DNA from 3 places in the Desulfovulcanus ferrireducens genome. Region 3 is predicted to be linked to each of the others. Evidence: riboswitches for the same ligand, from Rfam matches in the RefSeq annotation. Region 3 holds a riboswitch; each other region holds the start of a gene.

Region 1 (6,508 bases), on a different contig from region 3:
TCCCGGCAGATCTGGTGGGGACACCGGATTCCGGCCTGGACCTGCGAAGACTGCGGGCATTTGATTGTGGCCAGAGAAGATCCAACAGCTTGCCCGGAATGCAAGAGTGACAAATTAAGTCAGGATGAAGATGTGCTGGATACCTGGTTTTCCTCTGCCTTGTGGCCATTTTCCACCCTGGGTTGGCCAGATCAGACCGAGGAGCTTAAAAAGTTTTATCCCACCTCCGTCCTGGTCACAGGATTTGATATCTTATTTTTCTGGGTGGCTCGAATGATGATGATGGGCCTGCATTTTATGAAGGATGTCCCGTTTCGGCATGTCTATATTCATGCTCTGGTTCGCGACGCCCAGGGCCAGAAAATGAGTAAATCCAAGGGCAATGTTATTGATCCGCTGCTCATGATGGATAAATTTGGCACTGATGCCTTCAGATTTACACTGACTGCCTTTGCTGCCATGGGCCGGGACATCAAGATGAGCGAAGAGCGCATTGAGGGCTACCGCCATTTTATCAATAAGATCTGGAACGCAGCCAGATTTGCGCTGATGCACTTAACAGAGGAAGAAAAAATTGAGTTTGAGCCGGCCAAAATTAGTGAAAGCGGTGGCTTGACTCACCAATGGATCTTGCATCGCCTTGAAGAAGTGAAAGAGGAGGTGCGCAAGGCTTTAGAAGCTTACCGGTTTAACGATGCAGCCGGGGTACTATATCAATTTGTCTGGCATGAGTTTTGTGACTGGTACCTGGAGATGATCAAGCCAGAGCTCTATGGTCAGGACGAAGAAGTCAAATCCCTGGCCAGGGGCTGTTTGAAACAGGTTTTAAGTGAAATTTTGGTTCTTTTACATCCCATTATTCCTTTTGTTACTCAGGAAGTATGGAGCTATATCCCTGGACAGGAAAATCCAAATTTGGCCCGGGAGCCATTTCCAGAGAGTCGGCCGGAATGTTTGCAGCCAGATGTGGTAGAGAGGATGGAGTTTTTACAACAAGTTGTAGTTAGTGTGCGAAACATTCGTTCGGAGCTTGGTATTGGACCTTCGCAGAAACTTAAACTTTATGTACGCGTCGAAGGAGAGGACAGAGACTTTTTGCTTGGCCAAAAAAGTTTAATTATGCATTTGGCCCGCTTGGAATCGATGCAGGCCGAACCTGATTTGACTCCGCCGCCTGGTGCAGCTTCTAATGTGGTTAAGGGGCATGAGCTCTATGTGCCGGTCAAAGACCTGGTGGATATAGAAAGTGAACTTGCAAGGCTTGATAAGGAACTAAAGAAAATCAACAAGGAGCTGGAATTTGTCAGCCGCAAACTGTCCAACGAGGGATTTGTGAACAAGGCCCCAGCTCATGTGGTGGACAAAGAAAAGCGTAAACTGAATGAATTTGAGGAAAAAAAAGTAAAGCTAGAAAAATTAAGAGAGCGGCTTGCTGGACTGAAATAGGAGGCACATTAAGCGATGTCTAAAGTCTATTTATTGGGAGCAGGGCCTGGCGATCCTGGGCTTTTGACCATAAAGGCCAAAAATATCTTGGAAAAGGCTGACGTTGTTGTTTACGACTATCTGGCTAATAAGGAGTTTTTAAAGTTTTGCCGCAAGGATGCAGAAATTATCTATGTAGGCAAGAAAGGCGGAGATCACACCCTGCCCCAGGACAAGATTAATGATTTGTTGGTGGACAGGGCCAAAAAGGGGCTGGTTGTGGCCAGGCTCAAAGGCGGCGATCCCTATGTTTTTGGTCGGGGCGGGGAAGAGGCAGAGGAGCTTATCGAAGCAGGTCTTGATTTTGAAGTGGTTCCGGGGGTGACTTCGGCTGTGGCCGCGCCGGCTTATGCTGGTATTCCCTTGACCCATAGAAGGTATGCCTCTTCAGTATCGTTTATCACTGGTCACGAAGACCCGGACAAGCCCGAGAGCGCTCATAATTGGCAGGCCCTGGCCTCTGGAACAAGTACCCTGGTCTTTTTTATGGGCGTGAAAAATCTGGAATATATTAGTACCAACCTTATCCAGGCTGGCATGCGTCCGGATATGCCGGCAAGCCTCATCCATTGGGGAACAACCTGTCGCCAAAGAACACTGGTGTCCACTATTGCTGAAATAGCTGACCAGGCCAGAGCGAAGGGGTTTAGACCTCCATCTCTTTTGGTGGTCGGGGAAGTGGTTAAATTAAAAGATAAGCTGGATTGGTTCGAAAAGCTGCCACTTTTGGGTAAAGGCGTGGTTGTGACTCGGGCCAGGGAACAAGCCAGCGTCTTGGTAAGCAAGCTGGAAGCACTTGGCGCATGCTGTTATGAGTTCCCAACCATCAAGATCAAGCCTCTGGATGATTACTCTCATTTAAGAGAGGCCATCACAAATCTGGATTTTTACCAATGGATTGTTTTTACCTCTGTCAATGGGGTCAAATTCTTCTGGCAACAGCTGAGAAGCATGGGCTATGATGCCCGCGCTCTCGGGCTGACGCAGGTGGCAGCAATTGGGCCGGCCACGGCTTCTGCTTTGAGAGAAAGGGGGATTTTTGCTGACTTTATTCCTGATAAATACGTGGCGGAATCCGTGGTGGAAGGGCTTTTAAAAATGGGGATCAAGGGCAAAAAAGTGCTCATTCCCAGGGCCAAGAAGGCACGGGAGGTCCTACCGGAAAACCTGAGACGTGCCGGGGCAGAGGTAGATATTTTACCTGTTTACGAAACAGTATTAAGCCAGGAAAGCGACGCTAACGCTGATGTCCTCTTAGAGCAGATTAATGAAGGAAAAATTCAATATATTACCTTTACCAGTTCTTCTACTGTTGAGAATTTCTTTAGTCTCCTCGATGCTGAGAAACTTAAACCTTATGTATCTGCCGCAGAAGGCGGAAACGGTATAAAATTGGCCTGCATAGGTCCTATTACGGCTAGAACATTACAGAAGTATGGTTTTGATGCCCATATTCAGCCAGAAGAATTTACTATAGATGGCTTGGTGAAAGCTATAGTTGAATAGTTGAGTAGGTAAGTAGTTGAGTGGTTTAGTTGTTTTGTATTATTAAGAGAATAAATTAACTTAACCACTCAAACAAAAAAGGAGGATCAATGGCCTTACCCATAGCTGTTTTAATCTCAGGAAGCGGGTCGAATCTGCAATCCATAATTGATAAAATAGAACAGAAAGTGCTTCATGCCGAAATCAAGGTGGTTATCAGCAATAAACCCGATGCCTACGGACTAACAAGAGCCAAAAAGCATAATTTGCGCACGGAAGTTATCGAGCATCAAAATTTTTCTTCCCGCGAGGACTTTGATCAGGCCATGGTCCGGGTTATCAAGGAAGCAGGTGCAGAAGCGGTAATTCTGGCCGGATTTATGCGGATATTGACTCCTGCGTTCATTCAGGCCTTTCCCAATAAAATTTTAAATATACATCCTGCAATTTTACCCAGTTTTCCAGGCGTGCGTGTCCAGGCCCAGGCAGCTGATTATGGGGTGCGTTTTTCCGGGTGTACAGTGCATTTTGTGGACGAGAAAATGGATAATGGTCCGATTATTATCCAGGCTGTTGTGCCGGCCTATGTCAGCGATGATGGCCAGAGCCTCGGGCAGCGTATCTTGAATTGGGAGCATCGGATTTACCCTCAGGCTATTGAGTGGCTGGCCCAGGGAAGGCTTAAGATTGTGGGCAGAAAAGTGGAAGTGAGGGATTGCCCTCCGGTTTTTGTGCAAGCGGATGAAACAGCACCAGCCTTTGTCAATCCAGGACTGGAGCCGGGTTTTTAGTCACGCCAGACCAGGGATTTTGGGTTTAATTTAAAAAGTCTCGCCCTCTAATTAGTCGAATTATTTATTTTTTTATTTTTTCTTGTATCCTGCCTCTGGTGGGATTATAATTTCTGCCGCCATGATTTACTCCAGGTGGCCGCGCGGCCTTAATAGGGAACTCCGGTGAGAGTCCGGGGCGGTCCCGCCGCTGTAATTCCCGTGAAGGTTTTCTCCAGGTCATGACCACTGTCCTGCATTCCTGCTTAGGAGAAGTTAGGCAGATAGGATGTTGGGAAGTTAGGAAGATTGAAGAACACGGAAAAGGAGATGGGACTTTCGTTTATAAAAACCTATCTCCTAATCTTCTCAACTTCTGAACTTCTTTTTTTAAAAAAGGATGGGAAGGTCGGCAGAAAACCGGGAAGAGCCAGAAGACCTGCCTGGAGCTTGTCATGATTTTCTCTGCACGAGGATGCAGGGGAAATATTTATTTTATCCTCAAAATACTTAAGATTCTGAATTTTAAACCAAGGTACCCTAAATTTATTTTCGGAATGTCAGATAAGAATAACTCCTGCGTATCGCCCTGGGTGGCATTGCGCGGATATGAACCGTTAAGTTTATGTGACTGGCCGGGCAAGGTGACCGCGGTATTGTTTTTTGGTGGATGCAATCTGCGTTGCCCCACATGCCATAATGCCAGGCTTGCCTGGGAACCGCAAAGTTTACCCCAATTGGACCGGGGGATGGTTCTGGAAAGAATAGATCATGACAAAACCTGGTTGGATGGATTAGTGGTTAGTGGGGGGGAGCCAACTATCTTGGCGGGGCTTGAACAAGTCCTGACCACCTTAAGGGTATTTAATCTTCCGGTTAAGCTTGATACCAATGGTCTGCGGCCAGATGTGGTCAAGCTGGTCCTGGAAAAGGATTTGGTCCGGATGGTAGCCGTGGATGTCAAAGGCCCCTGGGGAAAATATCCCCAGCTGACTGGAAATAAGGTTAGCTCACAAAAAGCACAAAAATGTCTGGAAGCCATCTTTGATATGGCTAAAAAATGGCCGAACAGATTTATCTTTCGATGTACCAGGGTACCGAGTTTAACAGAAGATGATATGCATGAAGTTCAAACCTACCTGCCCAAAGGATTTGAATTGGTAGAGCAGACGTTCGTTAATGTTGAATGATTAATGTTGGATGTTTAATTAAAGAAGTGAAAGATAATATAATAGTTTAAAAGACATATAAATTTGCTTCAATGGTTATTGAATTATATAATTTTCTGGTAGATGATAAAAGAGAATATGTGATGTCTAAACAATTGTTAGAATGCGGAACATCAATTGGTGCAAATGTTAATGAAGCTCAGGTAGGATTTAGTAAAAAAGATTTTTTAGCGAAGATGTCTATTTCAGCTAAAGAAGCAAGAGAGACGCATTATTGGCTAAACTTATTAAAAGATAGTGGCTATATTGATCCTGATAAGCCGAAAGTAAAGCTCCTGTTTGATGAAATTGAGAGTATTATGAAAATTTTAACAAGCATAATAAAGACTGGACAACAGAATAAAAAATAATTCAACATTCAAAATTATCTGAAAGGAGATATATTTATGCCTAAACAAATCAAAAAGAGAGACGGCCGGCTGGAAACCTGGTCTGTAGATAGGATCGCCCAGGCTATTTTCAAGGCCTTAAAGGCCAGCGGGATTAAAGATCCTCTTTTGGCCAAAAGACTGGCCATGAAAGTGGAAAACAAGCTTGCAGATTTGGACATACCTGAGCAAGAGCAGGTCCAGGATATGGTGGAATTGGTCCTCATGGAGTCCAGGCTGTATCAGGCTGCTAAAAAATATATTTTATACCGGGAAAAGAGACGGGAGATTCGTAGCCAGAAAGAGGCCTTTTTAGATATCAAAGATACCATTGACAGCTACATGAACAAGTCTGATTGGCGGGTTAATGAGAATGCCAACATGGCCCACTCTTTTCAGGGGCTGATGCTGCATTTGTCCGGATCTGTGCAGGCCAGGTACGCCTTGGAAAAATATCCGGAAGAGATTCGTTTGGCCCATGAACATGGTTATTTTCATATCCATGACCTGTCTTTTGGCCTGGCTGGTTACTGTGCCGGATGGAGTTTGCGTGACCTTCTCCTGGAAGGGTTCAACCTGGAAGGACGGTGTTCTTCCGGTCCGGCCAAACATTTTGATTCTGCTTTGGGGCAGATGGTCAACTTTTTGGGCACTCTGCAAAATGAATGGGCCGGCGCACAGGCCTTTAATAATGTGGATACTTATCTCGCCCCCTTTGTCCGTTATGATGGCCTTGATTACCACCAGGTTAAGCAGGCCATGCAGAAATTTGTCTTTAACCTGAACACCACTTCCAGATGGGGGGGACAGAGCCCGTTCACCAATTTAACATTTGATCTGGTTCCACCTAAACATATTGCCAAAGAAGCAGTGATTATTGGTGGGAAGCTGCAAAATGAGACCTATGGGGATTTTGTCCCGGAAATGGAAATGATTAACAGGGCCTTTTTAGAGGTCATGCTGGAAGGTGATTACCATGGGCGCATCTTTTCTTTCCCCATTCCCACCTATAATGTGACGCCTGATTTCCCTTGGGAAAGTGAGGTCGGCGAACTGCTGCTCAAGCTTACAGCAAAATATGGTGTGCCTTATTTCCAGAATTTTATCAATTCAGACTTAAATCCCGAAGATGTGCGTTCCATGTGCTGCCGTTTGCAGATGGATTTAAGGG
Region 2 (6,233 bases), on a different contig from region 3:
AAACATACGAGAAAGTTGAGATATCTCATATAAAAAACACTCTGAATTCTGGTATAACTGGGCAGGTTCATTTAAGTTGACCCTGTCCTTATTTTATTTACACACTTTTTAGTCTTTCAATATCCTGGAATTCTTTTCTTAGTATTCCGGCCGCCCCAACCATATTTTTTAAGGAAGCCATGGTCTCAGCCCAGTCGCGAGTTTTCAGTCCGCAATCAGGGTTTACCCATAAGCGCTCTGCCGGAATTACCTGAAGCGCCCGGCGAAGCAAAGAGACCATTTCTTCCACAGAAGGCACGCGCGGGCTATGAATATCATAAATCCCCGGCCCTATTTCATTAGGGTACTTGAATTCCTTGAATGTATCCAGAAGTGTCATCTGGCTGCGGCTGGCCTCAATGCTGATTACATCAGCATCCATAGCTGCAATCCACTCGATAATGTCTTCAAAGTCGCAATAACACATGTGAGTGTGGATTTGGGTTTCCTCTTTTACTCCTGACGTGGCCAGACGAAAACAATTAACGGCCCAGTCCAGATATTCATGCCAATGTTTACGCTTTAAAGGCAGGCCCTCGCGCAGGGCTGGCTCGTCAATCTGGATAATTTTAACCCCGGCCTTTTCCAGATCCTGCACTTCTTTGCGAATAGCCATGGCAATCTGCTTACAGGTCAGGCTGCGTGGTTGGTCGTCACGGACAAAGCTCCAGCAGAGCATAGTTATGGGCCCGGTGAGCATGCCTTTAACGGGTTTTGCAGTCAGTGATTGGGCATAGGTGATCCAGTCTACAGTCATGGTTTTGGGACGGTACACATCCCCATAAATGATAGGGGGCTTAACACAACGTGTGCCATAACTCTGCACCCAGCCATTTTCCGTAAAACAATAGCCCGCCAGTTGCTCGCCAAAATATTCAACCATATCGTTTCGTTCAGGCTCTCCATGCACAAGCACGTCCAGGCCAATTTGTTCCTGCCTGGCCACCGTATCCTGAATAAAACCCTGCATGGCCCGAACATAATCTTCCTGACTCATCTGCCCTGTTTTAAACTTGCGGCGTGTGCTTCGTATTTCAGCGGTCTGAGGAAAAGAACCGATGGTTGTGGTTGGTAAAAGGGGCAGATTTAGATGTGCCCGTTGCTTTTGTCTGCGCTCAGAATAAGGAGCGCTACGTTTAAACATATATTCGTCAGTGGCCCGCAGTTCTCTTTGCACTTGTTCATTTTTGACCAAGGGACTATTTTGTCTGCTGGCCATTATTTTCCTGTTTTCAGCAAGAATATTCCGGACAACTTTTTTATCTATTGCATCAGCTAAAACGCGCAACTCAAAACATTTTTGTTTGGCAAAGGCCATCCAGGACCTGATTTCGGGATTTAGTTTTTTTTCCTCCTCCAGATCAATGGGCACATGCAACAACGAACATGACGGTCCAAGGAGTACCCTATCGGCACCCAGAGCTGTGCAGGCTTTTGTTATCATCTGCAGTCCCTTGTCCATATCTACCCGCCATATATTTCGGCCATCCACAATCCCTAAGGAAAGGGTCATAGAAGAGGGAAGTTCAGCTAAAATGGGACCGAGTTGATAAGGGGAGCGAACAAGATCCAGGTGTAGTCCGTCTATGGGCAGGGACATGACAATATCCTTGTGCTCCAGAATATCTCCAAAATATGTGGCCAGCATAATTCTGGCCTCTCCTTTTGCCTTGGCCAGCCGCTCATAAACGTTTTGGAAACGGGCGCGGACATGATCTGGCAGGTCTAACACCAGGATGGGTTCATCAATTTGAATCCACGTTAATTCCCTCCTCACCCCCGCAATAATCTCTTCGTACACATTGACAATAGCATCAAGATGATCCCACCGGTCAAAGTTGTCGTCCTTTGACTTGCCCAGATAGACATACGTCAAAGGGCCGGGAATAACAGCCTTGATATTGTTGAATCCTGCTTCTTTGGCCTCTCGTATTTCATTGAACAGCTTTGAGCTGGACAGAGAAAAGGTTTGTTCGGGTGTAAACTCAGGCACAATATAGTGGTAATTAGTGTCAAACCATTTGGTCATTTCCATGGCAATAATCCCACCATCTTCACCTGCCGTGCCACGGGCCATGGCAAAATAAGTGTCCAGATCAACTTCGCTGCCCTCCCAATTATAACGTTTTGGGACTGCTCCTAAAGCTGCAGTCATATCCAGAATGTGGTCATAAAAGGAAAAGTCCCCAACAGGCAGAAGGTCAATACCGGCATCATGCTGCAGACGCCAGTGGTTAAGACGTAATTCCTTTGCCTTCTGAAACAGAGTCTCCTTGTCAATTTCACCTTTCCAAAAACTTTCTACTGCCTTTTTTAACTCCCGATGCAGGCCAATGCGGGGAAATCCCAATGAATGTGTGAGCATAAACTCCTCCTTTGAAAATTAGATGCAGACATAAAGCACGCGCCAGGCCTGACAAAAAGCCATAAAAAAACCCGCCCTCACGGGCGGGTTTGCGTCAGAATTGTTTAGAATCAGGAGAAAAGACAATAATCCACAAGTGCCACATGCAAATTTGCATGGCCTTCTCCCATTCTATTCTTCACCCAAACCGCGAGGTGAAAATAGACGCATCCCAGGACGTCTTCTGGCTTCCGGAAATGGCTTAAGTTAGCGTATCCTTCCCAGGTTTCCCCAGTGAATACGCCAGCCAGAATATTTTCCGGTCACAGCAGCGCGTCTGCCACGGATTTGCACCGTGTTCCGTTTCCTGAGCGCGTTTTATGTCTGTTTAAAAGTAGAGGGAATATAAGGAGAACAAGTTTTTCCTGTCAAGGAAGATAATGTAGGAGTGCAAAAAAATACCTGACACGCTTCGGTGTTCTTAAACCCAAAGCCCTTGTTCCTGCCTTCTGGTCTTTATCTTTTCCAGCAAGGAATAAGGAATGTCCAGATTTCCTTTCCCTGTTCCCAAGGCAATATGAGGTTTGATCGTGCCATGGAAATCCGAGCCGCCACTGACCAAAAGGTCTAATTCCTGACAGAGGTATAAATAGGCAGCAGTTTGATCCGGCGTATGTTCAGAATACAAGACTTCTACTCCGTCAAGACCAAGTTTTTTCAGCTGGACAAGCTCCTTTTCCAAGGCAGGCAAATGCAAATTCAGAGAAAAGGGATGGGCCAAAATTACGGTAGCCTGTTCCTTTTTAAGCAAAGAGATAGCTTCTTCAGGAGTAAGCTTTTGCTTGGGCACATAGGCACTGCCCCGGGGGCCAAGGTACTTATTAAAAGCCTCCTGTATAGAGGGAACAATTCCTTTCTTCATCAAAACCTGGGCCAGATGGGGACGCCCCACACTTCCTCCCCCGGCCAATTCTTTGACTTCTGCATAAGTGATGTCCAGGCCTAAGTCTTGGAGCTTGGCAATCATCAGCTCGTTGCGCTTATTCCGCTTGGCCTGCAAAGACCTCAAAGCTGCATCCAGCTGCTCCGCTTCAGGCCTAAGCCACAGACCGAGGATATGCATAATCCCGTCCGGATAATCCACGCTTAATTCACAGCCGGGGATGACTTCTAGACCTAGTTCTTTTCCTGCCTGCAAGGCAGAGGCAAGCCCTCTGATTGTATCGTGGTCAGTAAGGGCAATGGCCTTCAAACCTTGTTTTTTAGCCAGTCGAACCAGTTCGGTGGGGGTCAAGGTACCATCAGAGGCAGTCGAATGGGTATGTAAATCTATTTCAGGCATGTGGTTAAATATGCACAGACTCAAACATTAACAAATTTATCAAAATTGTAAATTTCAATTTAAAAATTGTTCCGCCAAAGACAGAGGCAATTAAAACATGGTGTTATCAATAGATACAATAGATAAACAGACGAATACTTTTAGTCTTAATGCCAGTCTTTTTTCTTACGTTTGTCTTAAAAAACTATTTATTTTAACTTTAGCTTGTTTTAAACTCCAGACTATGAGTTGCTACTTGAAACGATACGTAATCCTGCCCCTAGTTAGATCGTAAGGGGAAAGCTCAACCTTGACCCTGTCTCCCGGCAAAATACGAATATAGTATTTACGCATTTTGCCAGAAATATGCCCAAGTACCACATGCCCATTATCCAATTTAACTCTAAACATGGCATTGGGCAGTGCTTCTTCAACAACACCTTCCACCTCAATGGCTTCTTCTTTGGCCATAAAAACTCCTTTCAAAGGTTGATTAGTTAGTTTAACAAATTTAAAATGAATTATAATTAATAAATTGAAGCTATGAACATGTCAAGATAAACCAAAATCAGACTTTAGTATATTATGAAAAATAATCTTTCCATAAAATGGAGTAAGGGCGGACTTGATGAAACCGTAGAGGTTATCCGGCCAGATCTGGTCAAAATTGAGCGATTGCAAACAAACGCGCCCCATGGCCCGAAGATTCTTTTTTTTAGTGGAGGTAGTGCTCTCAAGGCGTTAAGCCAGAAGCTCATCCAATACACTCATAACTCCATCCACATTATCACTCCCTTTGATTCAGGTGGCAGCTCTGCCAGGTTAAGGCATGCTCTACGCATGCCCGCAGTTGGGGATTTACGCAACAGACTTTTGGCGCTAGCTGATAAAAGCGTTCCTGGAATCCCTGAAGTGCGGGCTCTGCTTTCTTATCGCTTTCCCAACAATCTCCCTCAAAAAAACTTGAGCATGATTTGGGGTGATATAGTAAACGGGAGTAGTCATCTTTTCCTTAAAGTCCCCCACTCCATACGCGAAAATATTTGTGATTACCTGCGCATAGTTGAACAAAATTTATCTGCGGACTTTGACTTCAACAGGGCAAGCCTGGGCAATCTTGTTCTTGCTGGGCTCTACTTAAAGAGTAACCGGAAGATTGACAGGGCAGTTGAAGAATTTTCCCGCCTGGTAAACTCCAGGGGAGTAGTCCGGCCAGTGGTCAACAGAAGCCTGCATCTGGCGGCTGAACTGGAAAACGGACAAAAGATAGTTGGCCAGCATCTTTTGACAGGTAAAGAGGTGCAGGCGATCCAATCCAGAATTAATGATATCTATTTGGTAGAAGACAACACATCACTTCTGCCTATTGAGGTGCAAGTTGATACTAAAACCAGGGACTTGATATTAAACGCAGATTTGATCTGCTACCCTATGGGTAGTTTTTATACCAGCCTAATTGCCAATCTTTTGCCCAAGGGAGTTGGTGAAGCTATAGGTCAAAACCCCTGCCCGAAAATATTTATTCCCAACACAGGAATTGACCCGGAGTTGCAGGGGATAAACCTCTCGAAACAGATCAAAATTTTATTGAAATACTTGAGAAAGGATAAATCTTCCCTGAACATAAGCAAGTTGTTAAACTTTGTAGTGATGGATGTCGATACCAACAGGTATGCCGGAGGAATCCGGGGAGAGGAGCTATCCACCTGGGGGATTAAGGTTATCCGTTATCCATTGGTCACTAAAGACTCTGCCCCCTACCTAGATGTAGACCGTTTATGCGAGATTATTTTTTCAATAACATAAGAGTCTGTGACCAAATTTTAACCGCTGATTGAAAGCCTTGGTTTCTGAAATGCATTACAAACGGCTTGAACAAGCCATCTTGGCGAAGCTTGCGGAAAAGCAGAGCATCAGAGTGAATGGGGTAAATATTTTGCGATACTGACCATAACTATCGACAGTTTAAATTGAGCGATTTTTTTTGCAGTTCAAACTTTGAGATTGGTTCGCTACACTTTGTTCCACTCGCAATGACAGGGGCGAGATTGTCATTGCGAGGGCAGCGAAGCTGTCCGTGGCAATCTCACCCATTGAGTGAAAATGGCTCAACTCAGCTATAATTAAAAAAATATTTGTTTACCCTAAATATCCCATTATGCTCTGTCCGCAAGCAAGCTATAGCTAGGTCCAAATCTTTGGACCAGCATGAAAGAAATCAGGATTGAAAAAACTATGAAAAATTGCCCTCTGAGTAGGGTTTGACCACAAACTCATGCATGATTGAACTATCTCTGAAAAAAATAAAAAGGGACAAATTATACCTGCCTGTAGCGTGGTTAATTTGCCCCTTTACTGTCTTGCTGGTCGGGATGAGAGGATTTGAACCTCCGACCCCTTGAACCCCATTCAAGTGCGCTCCCAGACTGCGCCACATCCCGACAATAAACAATTATAGAAGATTTAAATCTTACTTGTCAACATTTTTTTAATATCGACAGGTTACAGTGCATATAAATTGGTGGAGGC
Region 3 (6,508 bases):
GGCATCCTTTTCTACCCAGGCGCAGGCCAAATTATCCTGCTTGCTCCACCCTTTAATAGGGACCTTGATTTTTTTGCCCGTGGGCAGGGTAATTTCAACTGCCTGAACTTCATCTTTGTCCACGCTGCCGCTAAGTAGTAAAACTGCAGCCTTGGCCGCGGCAGCTGCACACGTGCCAGTGCTCAGGCCTGTTTTTAACTTGCTCTTTACCGGCATACCTTCTTCCAGACCTCTTTTCCTCTTAACCTTTTAGCTCCTTCGTCTTTTCACCTCTTCTCTTTTGAGCCAGTGGACACACCCTATTTTAACCGCTGATTGAAAGTCTTTGTACCAGCATGACCAGCATGAAAGAAATCAGGACTGGAATAAACCATGGGGATTAAGTTGAAAAGGTGTGGTCACAGGCTCTTTTATGGTTATTCCACTTTCTTCTTCCAATATTCACAATCACTGTGGCCAGGTAGCCGGGCATGGATTTCAAGGCCTGGGCCAGGTCTTCACAGACAAACTCTTTATCTTCCTGTTCTACATAACAGACCATTTTGGCCCTATGTTCCAATCCATGTTTTTTAAGAAGAGCGTAAAGCTCGGAAATTTTCTTGCCCACCTTATATAACACCAGTGTTTCACATCTGGTAAGGCATTTCTCCACTTCCTGCATGTCTGTGCCAGGAACGAGCAAAAGTCTATCTTCCTGCATGGTCAGAGGATAACCAAGCTTTGCACTCACGGCCTGAAATGCAGTGATGCCGGGCACCACATGGATCATCGAGCGATGCATTCTTTTGGATAAAAGGTGCAGAAGATAGCAACTGGTGCTATAGACCAGCGGATCACCAAGTGTGACCTGCACCACTATTTGGTTTTGATTGCATCGTTTAACAACCAACGAGGCCATTTTCTCCCATGACGTCCATGTCTTTTGTTCATCCCTATCCATAGGATAGACATGCTCGACTATTTCCTGGCGATCAAGCCATGGCTTGATCGCCTCTAAAGCGAGGCTGGTTTTAGAACGGGCTGAACAGGGGCAGATGATCACATCTGCCCCTTTAATCATGTTCACAGCCCTGATAGTCAAAAGGTCTGGCGCACCCGGGCCAACACCCAGGGCATAAAAATGTCCTTTCTCAGGATAAGTAACATATCGATGCATAAACTGATACGTCCTGTAGATGCGGGGTAACCCCCTTTCGTACTTTAAAGTTGGTCCACTACAGTTTTTAAGTGTTCGACCCAGATATCTACAATCTGATCATATTCAGCCGTGCCTTTAAGTACCGGTATACATTCTATTCCTTGTGCAGTGAGCACTGATTTCCAGGAGTCTGGTTCATCTCCGGCCATATCGTTGCGGGCATGGTCACCAGCCACAGACATAAACGGAAGGAGATACGCCTTTTTTATTCCGCGGCTTTTTAGTTCCTTGACAGTATCCTCAAGGGATGGCGCACCTTCTACAGTGCCCACGAAAATATTTTTGTCCTTTTGCCACAAGTAATATTGCAGGGCCGGATAACAGGCATTGGCCGAATGGTACGACCCATGCCCCATGTAAAGAACTGCCTCTTCCTGTTTTCTTTGTGCCGGGATGTTTTTGAGCAAGGCCTGAACTGTTTTTTGAAAATCTTCGTGTGTTGCCAATAACGGATGACCTACCAGGATTTTTTGTATGCCCTTGGGCAGACCTGAAAAGCTTTGTGCCACCTGGACCAGATAATCATATTCCGCGCCTGGAATAGTGTGCAATGATTGCACAGCCACATGGGTAAAGCCTTCATCCATCATTTTGGCCAGGGCCTGGGCCGGAGAAAGGAGTTTTTGCCCTTTCTTAGCCAATTTATGGCGGATAATCTTTGACGTATAGGCCCAGTACACAGGTATGCCCGGAAAGGCCTGACGCACTTTTTTTTCTATATTGGTGAAGGCTTTTTGAGCCTGCGTATAAGTCGTGCCGAAAGCCACCAATAAAATACCTATTTTTTTCTCTTGCTTATGGCCATGAGCAAGGACATCACTTGCCAAGGTAAGTAAGAAAAAAAGTCCCACCACAACGGGTAAAACCCGCAATCCCAAAAAATTACGCATAATAAACCTCCCAAAATTTTTTTGGGGCTAATAACTAAATGGTGTATATGGGGATAAATGCGACAGGCCTGCTAGGTAGCTTATAGCTTCTTTTAGCCGGGCACTCAAATTTTATGTAGTTTGGGCGCCCGGTATCAATTTTTCTTCGTTTTGAAGCTGAAGCTTTGAGCTTGATCGTTCCCAGCAGGTAGTCATACACCCGGCCTCCTGAACAAAGCCCCCGTTGTTCAGGAGAAAAGGATATCTTTTGGCAGGTCTTCCGGCTCATCCCATCAGCCTCGGCCTTCCCATCCATTTTGAGAACTCAAAATAGGACAGTGGCGCACACGGAGACTGACTTTTGTGGGAATCACGGCGGCGGGACCGCTCCCGATTTTCACGGGATTCCCTATTAAGCTTTACAAGCACCAAAAGATAAAATGAACAGTGACATTTTTTTAGCTCAGGACGCAGAGGAAAGCAAGGGAATTAGTTGAGTGGTCGAGTAGTCGAGTGGTTGAGTGGTTGAGTGGGAGAGTGGGTGAGTGGGGTGGTGGGAGTCTGGAAGTTGAGGCGGTTCAGTCCATCCAAGCTAAACGAAATTGAATCAGGCCGTCATCAGGAAAACTCCTGCCAGCATGATCATGGCCCCGCAAAGCCTTAGCTTTAAATCCTTTTCCTTAAAGACTAGTGCACCAATAATCACCCCGAAAACAATGCTTAATCGCTTGATGGCTATTACATAAGGTACCAAGCCGATGTTTACTGCTGACATTTGGGAAATGAGCCCCATTGCTGTAAATAGTCCGATTAGGCTCAGCAAAAAGATGTTTTTTCTGGAGCCAAGGGAAATACTTTTTTGCTGTTTGAATAAAAGCAAGGTCAGGCCGGAAGCAATAAATGCTTGAACGCAAAAGGCCCAGAAAAAAGGGGATGTCTCCCTTATGCCCATTTTATCCACATTGGCGGCGATGCTCCAGATAAGGGCTACACAAAGCATAAGCCTGGGGCCTTTTTCTGAAAACAGTCCCTTGATGGGCCCCCAAAAGCCAGGTTTTGAGCTGCCTAAAATATATGAACCCAGAAAAATCAGAAACACGCCCAAAAAACCAGTAGGTTCTGGCTTGTCGCCGACCATGAGCGGAGAAGTAAAGAGCAAAAAAATCGGCGTAAAACTAAGGAGAGGCAGGGTCAGGGATAGGTCAGAGGCTTGGATGGCCCGGATATACAGGATCGTGGCCAGGATATTTAATCCGCCTCCAAGGGCCAGGATCCCCAAAAAACGCAGACTTAAATATTCAGGGACAGGGGTTATGAAACTTAAAGGAAGGAGAAACGGCAGGGAAAAGGCCTTCCATGCCCAGGCAATGACCAGAAAATTATTACCCTGTAGTCCCTTTTTGCAGAGGCCATCTTTAATGGCCTCGCAAAGGGCGGTAAACAAAGAGAGAACAATCCACATCAGTTCGGTTAGTATGCAGGTTTCGGGCCCAGGTGAGGGTATTTAATAAAGTTATTCACGTGAAGGACACATTATGAACAAGCCTGGTTTATATCCTGCGATCTACCAGGGCGTTGCGCTGATAGGCCCTCAAATGAAATTCTGGCAAGGCAGCCAGGATATGGTCAAAAATATCGGCCTGAATAGCCTCGTAATTGGCCCAATTTGTATCATTCACAAAGCAGTAAATCTCCAGTGGCAGACCTTTATCCGCCGTAGGCTGTAGATGACGCACGATCAGGGTCAGGTCTTGTCTGATATTGGGATGGGACTTAAGATAAGCCAGGATATAGGCCCGCAAGGTACCCAGGTTTGTCAGGCGCCGGCCATTGAGCACTGATTCCGGACTGGCTCCTACATTTTTATTGTGCTCCTCGATTTCTATCCTTTTTTGCTCCAGATAACTTTTGAGAATATCTATTTTTGATAAACGCTCCATGAGCTCGTCGTCCAGAAACTTGATGCTGGACTGGTCTATTAAAATAGATCTTTTAATCCTGCGCGCTCCGGCCTCTTCCATCCCCCGCCAGTTTTTAAAGGAATGATCCAAAAACTTAAATGTAGGGATTGCCACAATGGTCTTGTCAAAATTTTGCACTTTGACTGTATGCAGGGCAATATCAATGACATCGCCGTCAGCTCCAAACGCAGGCATCTCAATCCAGTCACCTTTTCGCAAAAGATCGTAACTGGCAATTTGAATGCTGGCCACAAAGGATAAAACCGTATCCTTAAAAATGAGCATGAGCACAGCGGTCAAAGCACCAATTCCACTTATCAGGCCCCAGGGAGATTTATCCAGGATAATGGAGATAAGAAAAATTCCCCCAATAATATAGACAAAAATTTTGACTAGTTGCAGATAACCTTTGATGGGGCGCCTGGCTGAAATGGGGTAGGTATTGTAGATGTCAACAAAGGAATCGAGAAGTTTGTTTACGACAAGAATAATAATAAAGGTTACATAAATAGAGACAATTTTCTGGCCATAGGAAAACAATGTGGGGAGGGCCTTTAGACCATAATAAAAGACCATGGCCGGGATCAGTAAGATCAACTGGTTAAACACCTTGTTCTTGATCAATACATCGTCCCATTTGGTCTTGGTCTTTGTAAGAATTTTATTGATCAAACCGAGCAGGTATTTTTGGCTCACTACATAACTTAACCAGCTGACAATAAAGACAAAGGCTAATTTAACCAGGTCGATACCGTAAGGGATATTCGCTAATCCATCCCAGATTTTATCCAGCATAACTTCTTTTACCTCTTAAACTTTTAGCCTTTCTGAACATCGTGTTTTACTCATATTCCCTGGTGTTTTGCCCTAGTAGACAAAAAACCTCATAGGTGATGGTTCCCCACCATTTGGCCAGCTCTTCCGGCAGGATTTTCTCTTTACCCTGTCCACCCAAGACATAGGCCAGGTCCCCCGGCCTGGTCTGCGGAATATGGCTTATGTCTATGGCTGTGAGTTGCATACAGACGCGGCCGATAACGGGGGCTCTTCTGCCATGGACAAGCATCCATCCTTTGTTGGACAGAGCGCGGGAGTAATTGTCTGCATAGCCACAGGCAACAAGAGCCACTTGCATGTCTCGCGGGGCAGTAAAAGTTTGACCATAACTTATACTTTGTCCTCTGGACAGGTCATGTACGGACAGGACCGGGGCCGTGACCTCCATTGCCGGAGTAAGCTTCTGTCCCTTTGCCTCCCACTTGGTTCCCCAAAATGGATTGGAGCCGTACAGGGAAATCCCCGGACGTTGGCCATCATAATGAAGTTCAGGGTAGGCCAGTAGGCCGGCAGAATTGACCAGAACCCGGGCAAACGAAAGGCCCCCTTTGTGCAGGTCCAGGCAAATCGTATCAAATTTCTTGCCCTGGGCCAGGACAAATTCCTTGGTTTCCGGATCATCAGCCGTGGCCAGGTGAGAGCAGACCATCTTTACTCGCACGTGGGGCATGGATTTAAGCTTGTTGATAAGTTTTGGCACGTCGTCCCTGGTAAAGCCTAGTCTGGCCATGCCCGTATCAAATTTAAGGGCGATACTTACCTGCCTGTCATTTCCAATATATTCTTGCAAGTAAGCCATCTGTTCCCACGTATAGATAAAAGGCATGATTTTATGGGGCACAATCTTTTCATAGTCTTCTTTTGTCACAGGTCCGAGTAAAGAAATGATCTCCCCGTCAAAAGGAACCTCCCGCAAAACCACTGCCTCATCAACGGTACCAACAGCCAGGATTTTGGCCCCGGCCTGGGCCAGAGTCGTGGCCACAGGGGCCAGCCCATGTCCGTAGGCATCAGCTTTGATCACAGGGATAGGGTTAGGGGCCATGGTTTTCAAAAACAAAAAATTTGCCCTGATCTTTGACAGATTTATCCTTGTTTTTACCAAATTATACCAGATAGTAGACATATTTGCTCACTTTAATCCAGTAGATTTTGTTTTGCTGTATATTTTTTCTCTTTTGGTTTGTAAACCATTATTATGCCAACGAAAACAGTTCTTGCCCATGTCCTCCATTTGATCGGGTGGACCCGCTAGCGTTCTAACTCAAAAGTATTTTCCACTTTTCGTCATTCTAAGGGAGCGGAAGGACCGAAGGATCTCCTGCCGTAGCGAACGGGATTCTTCGCTTTGCTCAGAATGACGTAATCAGAGCAACTAGCTGATGCACCCGACAAGACCTATGTAACATTTGAGATGGTTCAGGTTTTTAAATCGATTAATATCCTTGATTTCAGTAAAAAGGTAATGGTCGTTTTAATCCTTGCCTTCGGGAAGGGATGTTGCGAAAATAGTGTACGTCATGATTCCGTTTGACTTCCCACCTTATCTCACAACGCATTAAAATAACATAAAATCAGACCCCATCCTAATATCTAACCCCTAAATAATTAAGCGATTTTTAATTGAGTTTTACATTAACTAT

What was found. Region 3 has a riboswitch for cobalamin ahead of KFV02_RS06320 (hypothetical protein). Riboswitches for the same ligand answer to the same signal wherever they lie in the genome.
Region 1: another riboswitch for cobalamin. It lies ahead of KFV02_RS09055 (anaerobic ribonucleoside-triphosphate reductase activating protein); the one in region 3 lies ahead of KFV02_RS06320 (hypothetical protein).
Region 2: another riboswitch for cobalamin. It lies ahead of metE (5-methyltetrahydropteroyltriglutamate--homocysteine S-methyltransferase); the one in region 3 lies ahead of KFV02_RS06320 (hypothetical protein).

The regions. Positions count from the first base shown of each region.
Region 1 covers NZ_JAGUQP010000025.1:2,526-9,033, reverse strand. Annotated here, with positions in the region: gene KFV02_RS09070 (valine--tRNA ligase) at 1-1,446, shown strand, start outside; gene cobA (uroporphyrinogen-III C-methyltransferase) at 1,462-2,991, shown strand; gene purN (phosphoribosylglycinamide formyltransferase) at 3,081-3,761, shown strand; cobalamin riboswitch at 3,878-4,201, shown strand; gene KFV02_RS09055 (anaerobic ribonucleoside-triphosphate reductase activating protein) at 4,196-4,930, shown strand; partial or broken gene KFV02_RS09050 (four helix bundle protein) at 4,993-5,319, shown strand; gene KFV02_RS09045 (ribonucleoside triphosphate reductase) at 5,356-6,508, shown strand, end outside.
Region 2 covers NZ_JAGUQP010000046.1:544-6,776, reverse strand. Annotated here, with positions in the region: gene metE (5-methyltetrahydropteroyltriglutamate--homocysteine S-methyltransferase) at 98-2,404, opposite strand; cobalamin riboswitch at 2,601-2,770, opposite strand; gene KFV02_RS11135 (PHP domain-containing protein) at 2,865-3,725, opposite strand; gene infA (translation initiation factor IF-1) at 3,957-4,175, opposite strand; gene KFV02_RS11125 (GAK system CofD-like protein) at 4,290-5,510, shown strand; tRNA gene KFV02_RS11120 (tRNA-Pro) at 6,069-6,145, opposite strand; tRNA gene KFV02_RS11115 (tRNA-Ala) at 6,224-6,233, opposite strand, start outside.
Region 3 covers NZ_JAGUQP010000014.1:22,613-29,120, forward strand. Annotated here, with positions in the region: gene cbiD (cobalt-precorrin-5B (C(1))-methyltransferase CbiD) at 1-216, opposite strand, end outside; gene cobI (precorrin-2 C(20)-methyltransferase) at 380-1,156, opposite strand; gene KFV02_RS06315 (sirohydrochlorin cobaltochelatase) at 1,201-2,088, opposite strand; gene KFV02_RS06320 (hypothetical protein) at 2,123-2,356, opposite strand; cobalamin riboswitch at 2,321-2,515, opposite strand; gene KFV02_RS06325 (EamA family transporter) at 2,675-3,529, opposite strand; gene KFV02_RS06330 (mechanosensitive ion channel family protein) at 3,618-4,823, opposite strand; gene alr (alanine racemase) at 4,870-5,991, opposite strand.